DNA from 3 places in the Lysinibacillus sp. IITD104 genome. Region 2 is predicted to be linked to each of the others. Evidence: riboswitches for the same ligand, from Rfam matches in the RefSeq annotation. Region 2 holds a riboswitch; each other region holds the start of a gene.
What was found. Region 2 has a riboswitch for lysine ahead of V1L66_RS21665 (amino acid permease). Riboswitches for the same ligand answer to the same signal wherever they lie in the genome.
Positions count from the first base shown of each region.

Region 1: it holds a riboswitch for lysine, as region 2 does, so the genes downstream of both, V1L66_RS06940 (aspartate kinase) here and V1L66_RS21665 (amino acid permease) in region 2, are expected to answer to the same signal.
Region 3: it holds a riboswitch for lysine, as region 2 does, so the genes downstream of both, V1L66_RS11940 (transporter substrate-binding domain-containing protein) here and V1L66_RS21665 (amino acid permease) in region 2, are expected to answer to the same signal.

Region 1 covers NZ_JBAHYH020000001.1:1,367,981-1,371,270, reverse strand. The annotation lists gene V1L66_RS06945 (YslB family protein) at 1-248, shown strand, start outside; gene V1L66_RS06940 (aspartate kinase) at 347-1,573, opposite strand; lysine riboswitch at 1,696-1,873, opposite strand; gene uvrC (excinuclease ABC subunit UvrC) at 1,981-3,290, opposite strand, start outside.
Region 2 covers NZ_JBAHYH020000001.1:4,286,058-4,289,347, forward strand. The annotation lists gene V1L66_RS21660 (response regulator transcription factor) at 1-204, opposite strand, end outside; gene V1L66_RS21665 (amino acid permease) at 357-1,820, opposite strand; lysine riboswitch at 1,903-2,079, opposite strand; gene V1L66_RS21670 (MFS transporter) at 2,258-3,290, shown strand, end outside.
Region 3 covers NZ_JBAHYH020000001.1:2,347,912-2,351,201, reverse strand. The annotation lists gene odhB (2-oxoglutarate dehydrogenase complex dihydrolipoyllysine-residue succinyltransferase) at 1-847, shown strand, start outside; lysine riboswitch at 1,188-1,374, shown strand; gene V1L66_RS11940 (transporter substrate-binding domain-containing protein) at 1,494-2,351, shown strand; gene V1L66_RS11935 (amino acid ABC transporter permease) at 2,522-3,247, shown strand; gene V1L66_RS11930 (amino acid ABC transporter ATP-binding protein) at 3,260-3,290, shown strand, end outside.

The sequences.
Region 1 (3,290 bases), 2.9 Mb from region 2:
GTACATTAGAACTCATAAAGGAATCAAAAGATGGACGCATTTTCCAGTTGACAAATGACCCTGAAATTCTGCAAATTAAGCAACGTAGCTTTAAACTTGAAGCAGGATTTATAGCAGAGCAAATTCAACTAGCGAAAGGCTACCTGACAGAATGCTATAATGAAAAACGGGAAAAGCAACAATACGTCATGTTTACAGTCAAATGGGATGTTAAAGAACGTATTATGAATACCATTCCCTTAGAATAATTAAAAAGGATTGTCTCCCATTAAAGAATGGGAGGACAATCCTTCTTTTTTCTTCCTTTTATTTCGGTCAATTACATAAAATGCTGTTTCTTCTATTATTATATGTAAAGTGCTTGCTCTAAATTAAACTCATCATGGAGAGCATTAGCTGCTTTGATCATATCATCCTGTGGGACAACAACGGACACTTTTATTTCAGAGGTACTTACCATTTTTACAGGGATATTTTCACGACGTAACCGATCAAACATACGAGCAGCAACGCCTGGATTAGAAGCCATGCCTGAACCTATGATAGAAACTTTTGCTAGCCCAATTTCGAAGTCAGCAAAACTAAATCCGAGTGATAATTTACTTTCCTCTAACACACGTAATGCTTCCGCAAATTCCTCTTTTAAAATGGAAAACGATACAGTTGGCTTCAACCCATCAATAATGGCTTGGACAATTATATCTACATTAATACGGTTCTCTGCAAGAACCGTAAATATGTCTGCTAATGAAGCATTGGAAAAAGCATCATACCCTACTGTTAAACGAATAATATCCGATTCAAATGCCACACCACGAACGACTAAATTTTTTTCCATTTCTACTTCCTCCTTCAATAAAGTGCCTACTGATTCAACTAAACTTGAGCGTATAATAACAGGCATTTGAAATTTCTTCGCTAACTCCACCGCACGTGGATGTATGATATGAGATCCTAAGTTAGATAATTCCAACATTTCATCATAGGATATTTCCTGTAGCTTTTGGGCATTTGTAACATAACGTGGATCTGCTGTATAAACACCGTCCACATTTGTATACATATCAACTCTCTCCGCTTCCAATGATACAGCAAGTGCTACAGCTGCTGTTTCAGCTCCACCTTTCCCAAGCATGGTAATATTGTGCTCTTCGTCAATCCCCTGTTCTCCTGCAATGACTACAATTTGTCCCTGTGTAAAGTGTTCTTCCATTCGACTAACATCTATATAGTCGATTCGTGCATGTCGATACATACCGTCCGTATGTATACCAGCTTGCCATCCAGTTAGAGACACAGCATTATAGCCTGCTTCCTGTAAGGCGATGGCTAATAAAGCACTAGATAATTGAGAGCCTGTTGACAAAACTGCATCTAATTCTCGTTTCGATACATCGTCTGTTAGTTGATGTACCATCATTTTCATCTCTTTCAAAGTGAGTCCCATCGCTGCAACGACCACCACTACATCAAAACCTTTGTCCTTTTCAGCAATCGCTTTCCGAGCAGCCTCTTGGATTTGTTCAGTGGAACCTAATGCAGCTCCTCCAAACTTCATCACGATTTTAGCCATTCTTTCGTTCTCCCTTCCAGTTCATGTATTTCACCTAATTATGGGTTTCTAGAAAAACTAAAAGGCAGCCTCCACATAACGTGAAAGCTGCCTATAACATGTACAATAATCGTAACTTGCGCATGTGTGATAGCTCTCCGAAACGTTTAGAATCGACAGTCTTACATTTCTTAAATGCAAAACCAGTACAGCAATGGAACAACAATACTGTACTTCGGCAAGCTCCCCTTTCACACAATATCTTTGGATTTGTCCATCCTCCATCGTGTTACTCTTGAACCTTGCACCTCTATCATCACTTTAAAGTGAATGTATTCAATTCATTAAGCTTTAGCGTAAACAAACTAGTCACGCAGTTGGCTCTCCATAACATTGAAAACAATGTTATTTATAACCATAGCACATGCCTATTCCTTTGACAATGATTGTTGCTGAAAATAGCTAAAAATTTGGCTTGCTAAATTAGCGGGCATCCCAGCCTCCTGTAATGCTAGCTCGCTCGCCTCTCGAATTTTTTTGACTGAACCGAAATGTTTTAGCAACTGTTGCTTTCGTTTTGGTCCTACCCCTTCAATATGATCTAATACAGATTGAATGGCATGCTTCTCATGCTGTTGACGCAAGAATGTAATAGCAAAGCGGTGAACTTCGTCTTGAATTCGTTGTAATAAATAAAAGCCATCACTTGTACGTTTCAAGCTAATCACTTCTGGTGGATCACCAAACAATAGCTGAGATGTATTATGCTTATCATCCTTTGCTAAACCAGCAATCGGTATGACAAGACCTAGCTCATCTTCTAGTACTTCACGGGCTACTTCCATTTGCCCCTTACCACCATCAATTAAGACTAAATCTGGTAATGGGAGACCTTCCTTTAAAACACGTATATAGCGACGACGTATAACCTCCTGCATTGCACCGTAATCATCATGCTTGGCTGCTGTACGTGTTTTATATTTTCGGTATTCCTTTTTCGCAGGCTTCCCATCAATGAACACTACCATGGCAGATACTGCATCCGTTCCATGCATATGACTATTATCAAAAGCTTCAATTCGTAAAGGTGTACTAATACCCATTGCTTCACCAAGTGCCTCACAAGCACCAATGGTACGTTCCTCCTGGCGTTCTATTAGCTGGAATTTAGCTGCCACAGCAATTTCGGCATTTTTGGTTGCTAATTCAACCAATTCCTTCTTTTGACCTCTTTTCGGTGTAAGCACTTTGATCTCTAATAATTCAGTTAAGATAGCTGCATCAATGGCTTGTGGAATAAAGATTTCTTTTGGCTTAATATGCTCTGGTTTTTCATAAAAGCGTCCAACAAAAGTTAAAAATTCATCCTCTGCATCTTGATAGATCGGGAAAATCGAGACATCACGCTCTATCAGCTTACCTTGGCGCACAAAGAAAACCTGAACACACATCCATCCTTTTTCCACTGCATAGCCAAATACATCTCGATTTGTTGTATCACTTGAAACTATTTTTTGTTTCTGCATAACCGTATCAATATGGGCAATTTGGTCTCGGAATTCCTTCGCTCGCTCAAATTCCAGATTTTCTGCAGCTGCTAGCATTTTAGCTTCAAGCTCTTTTTTGACTGCCTCCACACCACCATTTAGAAACTTCGTCATATCCTCAATCATATCTTGATAAACCTGACCATTAATTTCCTTCACACATGGTGCTAAGCATTGACCCATATGATAAT
Region 2 (3,290 bases):
AATAATCTTTAATACTTCCAATCCATTTAGTTTAGGAATCATAATATCTAAGATGACCAAATCAAAGGTATTTTGCAAACAATTTTGTAATGCCTCTTCACCATTGATCGCGGTTGTGACATTGAAACCTTCCATAGTTAAATAATTTTCAACCATTTCACGAATGGCTTCATCGTCTTCTACCAGTAAAATATGCTTTTGCATTATCATGCACCTCTCCTACTAAAACCCAATTTCCATATGTATATTACATTACCATATTTATGATGTTTAATTGGAGAGATTTTGTTCATGAGTGTTAAAAAAAAGCTGCCCTATAAACCATCACTTTTTGGTTTACAGAACAGCTCTATTAATTAATCTTCAACTTTTAAATCACAATCTTTAAGTGGAAGCATTTTTGTTTTGTGCTTTATTTTATAGCCCAACCATAATGCTAAAAATAGTGGAATCCCAATATACGAAACAAGGATACCGTACCAATCTATTTTTTCACCTGTAAAGGCTGTGTAATTTTGTCCAATGACTACGATCATACAAACAGTAAAAGCAAATAATGGTCCAAATGGATATAATTTAGCTTTATAAGGTAATAACTTTGGATCTAAGCCCTGTGCATCAAACGCTCGGCGGAAACGATAATGACTAAATGCAATACCTAGCCATGCAATAAAGCCAGACATTCCAGAAGCATTTAATAGCCAGATATAAACCACTCCATCACCAAAGAAGGATGCCAAAAATGCTAAACAGCCTACAGCTAATGTTGCCATAAGTGCATAAATCGGAATACCTCGACGACTTAGCTTTGAGAAAAATTTAGGTGCATGTCCATCCACTGCTAATTGCCATAGCATACGAGAAGATGCGTATAGTCCTGAATTTCCTGCTGACAGCATAGCCGTTAAAATAATGGCATTCATTAATGAAGCAGCAAAGGCAATACCTAGGCGGTCAAACACTAGTGTAAACGGTGAGACTGCGATATCTTCTGATAATAAACGTTCATCTGTGAATGGAATCAACATCCCAATTGCACCAATCGCTAAAATATAAAACAAAATAATACGCCAAAATACAGATTTAACAGCCTTCGGAATATTTTTACCAGGATCATCTGTTTCACCTGCTGTAATTCCAAGTAATTCTGTTCCTTGGAATGAAAATCCAGCTGCTAGGAAAATACCAAATGTGGCAAGGAAGCCACCATGGAATGGCCCATCACTAATAAAGAAATTAGTGAAACCTACAGGAGCCTGCCCACCTAAAATACCAAAAATCATTAGTAAGCTAATGATAATAAAAACAATGACCGTTGCTACTTTAATCATGGCAAACCAATATTCACTTTCACCATAACTTTTTACGGATAGTAAATTAAACGTCAGTACAACAGCAATAAATAATACTGTCCAAAGTGCTGATGAGCTATCTGGAAACCAATATTTCATAATTAATGATACAGCAGCAATTTCTGCAGCAATGGTGATTGCCCAGTTATACCAGTAGTTCCAGCCTAATGCAAAGCCCAAAGCGGGATCTACAAATTTGGTTGCATACGTACTAAATGAACCTGATGATGGCATATAAGCAGCCATTTCCCCTAAGCTTGTCATTAAAAAATACACCATAATACCGATTAAAGCATAGGCAAGCAATGCTCCTCCAGGTCCTGCCTGAGCAATAGCACCACCACTGGCTAAAAATAGCCCCGTACCAATTGTACCGCCTAAAGAAATCATTGTGATATGACGACTTTTTAATTCTTTTTTCAGCTTCGGTGCTTTATGTCCGAACTGATTTACTTTTATTTCACTCACGATATAGCTTCCTTCCTATTTATGAGGCAAAAAAATGCCATCACATATACACTGTGATGGCTACGTTAATCCTCAGTTTTTCTTACATGATAGCTCAACACGTTGTGCAAACGTGACAGTTCTGTTCCTTTCGGAGACAGCCCCAGCATGAGGTTTTCAAGTCCCCTCACACTTCGGCAATATTTCCTTTCAGCTAATTTCATCAATGCTTGTCATTTCAATTAGCATACTTATAAATATCGCGACCTCTACCTCAATACAAACATGAGGCATATAATTATTAAATTTATGATGTTTATTATACTAACATAAGACCATAGACATTTCAATACAACGGGAAATGTTCTGTATTTTATGAATCTTCTACTATTTTTAATAGTGTGATAAAGTGTTATAGTAGTTCAATTAGAATGGTTATTATTAGGGGGGATTTTATTTTGACTACAAATGATCATTCCACTAGTTTTCCAAGTAAAAAAATTAGCTGGAAAGGAACAACCTTACTTTTAGTCTTTGGCGTTATCTTTATAGCCTCTACATTACGAATGCCACTAACTGTTGTTGGCCCAATTATATCCTTTATCCGTGAAGATCTAGGGATATCTAATGTATTGGCAGGCTTTCTAACAACTATTCCATTGCTGGCTTTTGCTATTATATCTCCATTTGCGCCAGTTGTAGCACGCAAATTAGGGCTCGAGCTAACATTATTTTTATCCACTTTTCTCTTGGCCTTAGGGATTGTCCTACGCTCACTTGGTACAACAGAATTACTTCTATTGGGTACTGTGTTAATTGGCGTAGCCATTTCTTTTGGAAATGTATTAATTCCTGGATTATTAAAATTGAAATTTCCATATCATGTTGGTTTATTGATGGCCTTTTTCACCATGTCCATGAATTTTACTGCTGGCCTTGGTGCTGGTATTAGCTATCCTATAGCTAATTCATCGTTAGGCTGGCAAGGGGCGCTATCCATTGCACTCATACTTGTTCTAGTTACAATCTTAATTTGGATACCTCAACTAAAGTCAAATAAACCGGAACCAGTTACTACATCTAAAAAGACCAGTACACCTCTGTGGAAATCACCTGTTACTTGGGCTGTCACAGGGGCAATGGGTTTACAGTCTTTATTATTCTACACAACAGCAGCTTGGATACCTGAAATCTATATTGCTCAAGGTTTAGCACCTGATAAAGCTGGCTGGATGTTTTCAATCATGCAATTCTCACAAGTACCAATGGCCTTGGCAGTGCCTATTATTGCAGGCAAAATGACTTCTCAACGCCCACTTGTATTGATGTTTACTTCCTTCTATTTAGTAGGCTTTGTTGGGGTTGTCATGGAATGGACAAGTCTTGGAGTACTATGGATGGTTCTTCTAGGGTTAGCAGGTGGTTCTTCATTCGCTCTAGCAATGATGTTCTTCACTCTCCGCACTCGTACTGCATTTGAAGCAGCAGATT
Region 3 (3,290 bases), 1.9 Mb from region 2:
TGCCGCGGTATCTCCAGTAGATCCACAAGGACGTGTACGTGTACAAGATGTAGCAGCTCATGGTACAGCACCAGCTGTAGCACCAGCAGCACCTACATCAGTAGCAACTTCAGGTGGCCCAGTAGTGTTCACACCAGCAGCTAATTCTGACCGTGTAACAATTGAAAAAATGAGCCGTCGTCGCCAAACAATTGCAAAACGTTTATTAGAAGTGAAACAATCAACAGCAATGTTAACAACATTCAACGAAATTGACATGACAAACATCATGGCACTTCGTAAACGTAAACAAGAAGAGTTTGTAAAAGCAAACGACATCAAACTTGGTTTCATGTCATTCTTCACGAAAGCTGTTGTTGCAGCACTGAAAAAATATCCATACGTAAACGCTCAAATCTCTGGCGATGAAATTCATTTAAATAACTTCTTTGATATCGGTATTGCTGTATCAACTGAAGAAGGTTTAGTCGTACCAGTTGTACGCGATGCAAATAGCAAAAACTTTGCAGAAATCGAAAAAGATATCGCTAACTTAGCGACAAAAGCTCGTGATAAAAAATTAGGCTTAAATGACATGGCTGGTGGATCATTCACAATCACAAATGGTGGTGTATTCGGTTCATTAATGTCAACACCAATTATGAACGGTACACAAGCTGGTATTTTAGGCATGCACTCAATTGTTAACCGTCCAGTTGCAGTAAATGGTGAAGTTCAAATCCGTCCAATGATGTATGTAGCACTTTCATACGATCACCGTATCATCGATGGTAAAGATTCTGTAGGATTCTTAAAAACGGTTAAAGAATTAATCGAAAATCCTGAAGATTTATTATTAAATTCATAATCCCATTAAACCCTGCGAACAATGTTCAGCAGGGTTTTTTGTATGACGAAAGGTACTGACCGATTCTAAGCTTGAAAGAGTACGAATGTTACATCGTTTAGAGGAGCAAAGAAAGAAAAAAACGCAACTTTTCTCACATATAGAACATACTCTATAATAAATATTTGTTGTAATTTTCAGAAATATCAACAAAAGTTCAACGATTTAAAGTGGAAGCAGAACGCACAATATCCTAATATTGTCATTAGTCAGAAAAATGTTAAAATCGTCTTGACGAACATATTAGTTTTATAGTAGTATCTAAATATCAATTAAATAAACAAACCTCACGAATTGTTACCAGTGAGGTAGAGGCGCGGTATTTATTAGTTCATTGTTGAGTACAAGCAAGCGAAGACGCAATGAAGAAGGAAATATCGCCGAAGTATAAAAGGAGCTCGTACTTTTATACTGGGTCTGCAGTGAATAAGTGCAGGACTGTCCTAGTAAATGGATTTCCAGATTTACTAGGTTGTGCTATCTCGGAAACATGGAAATTATAGTGAGGATTTGGGCAACTGTCATAAAAGGTAAGACCTAAGTTCAATATACTTAGGTCTTTTTTAGTACAGTTGTCTTATTTTTTTACAGAAAAGGGGAGTTTTTCATGAAAAGAAAATGGTTGTTAGTAATGATCTCTATCATGACAGCAATTGTGCTAGCTGCATGTGGCACAAGTGACAAAAAAGAGGGCGGTTCAAGTGATGCTGGAACTGACAAAGAAGAAGGCGGCGGTGAATTCCGAATCGGAATGGAGGCTGGCTACCCACCGTTCAACTGGACACAGCAAGACGATGCAAATGGCGCAGTGAAAATTGCGGATAATGCAGAGTATGCAGGTGGCTATGATGTACAAATGGCAAAGAAAATTGCTGAAGGTTTAGGCAAAGAGTTAGTCATTGTTAAAATGGAGTGGGACGGATTAGTTCCAGCGCTACAATCGAACAAAATTGATGCAATTATCGCAGGTATGTCACCAACAGAAGAACGTAAGAAAACAATTGATTTTACAGAAAACTATTATACTTCTGATTTTGTTATGGTTATTAAAAAAGGTAGCAAATATGAAGACGCAAAATCGATTCAAGACTTCTCAGGTGCTAAAATTACATCACAATTAAATACATCTAACTACACAGTGATTGACCAAATTAAAGGTGTAGAAAAACAAACGGCAATGGAGAGCTTCCCAGCAATGCGTGTGGCTTTAGAAGCAGGTAAAATTGATGGCTATGTAGCTGAACGTCCAGAGGGCATTTCCGCTTCTGCTGCCAACGATAAATTCACATATGTAGCATTTGAAGAAGGCTTTGATACAGACCTATCAAATACTTCAATTGCTGTAGGCTTACGTAAAGATGACGCAAATCGCGAAAAAATCAATGAAATCCTAAAAGGCATTTCAGAAGATGATCGTCAAGCGATTATGGAAGAAGCTATTTCTCAACAACCCGCAGCACAATAATGACATGGCACGGACTAGCAACTAGTCCGTGCATGATCATTTCATCATTATCAAAATGAGAACCTCTCTACATAATGATAATGTCCTAGCGTGACAAATCATAGAATGGTAGAAAGAGCTAGGGCACAAAAGAAATAAGCAAGCAAGATGACATTGTTAGGAGGAACATCATGAGTCTTGAATGGATACTTTCAATTATTGAAAACAACTGGCAAATGTTTTTACGAGGTGCGTATTATACGTTACTGATTTCGAGTATTAGTACAATTATTGGTGCATTTATCGGATTTTTCATCGGAATTATGCATACGATTCCAGTTCGTAAAAAAGGTGTGAAATTTTATAGCTTAAAGCTCATTAATTTTATACTGACATGCTATGTTGAATTTTTCCGTGGTACACCAATGATTGTACAGGCTATGGTTGTCTACTACGGATTAGATATCGCATTCGGTATCGATATGCACTTTATTACAGCAGGTATTTTAGTCGTTTCCCTCAATACAGGGGCTTATATGGCAGAAATTGTTCGTGGCGGTATTGTCTCCATTGATAATGGTCAATACGAGGCAGCATCAGCAATTGGCATGAATCACTTCCAAATTATGCTTCATGTTGTCTTACCACAAGTAGCGCGTAATGTTTTACCAGCGACAGGTAACCAATTAATCATGAATATTAAAGATACAGCCGTATTAAATGTCATTGGGGTAACGGAATTATTCTTCCAAACAAAATCAATTTCGGGTAACAACTTCCGTTACTTCGAATCATTCTTCGTTGCATGTGTTCTTTACTTCATCATGACATTTACCGCATCTCGCATCCTTCTCTATGTTGAAAAACGTCTAGATGGTCCTGATGCCTATCAAAAAGAACAAAAAGAAGCCGTATAGGGGGACGCACAAATGGCAGTCATTAAAATCGAACATTTAAGTA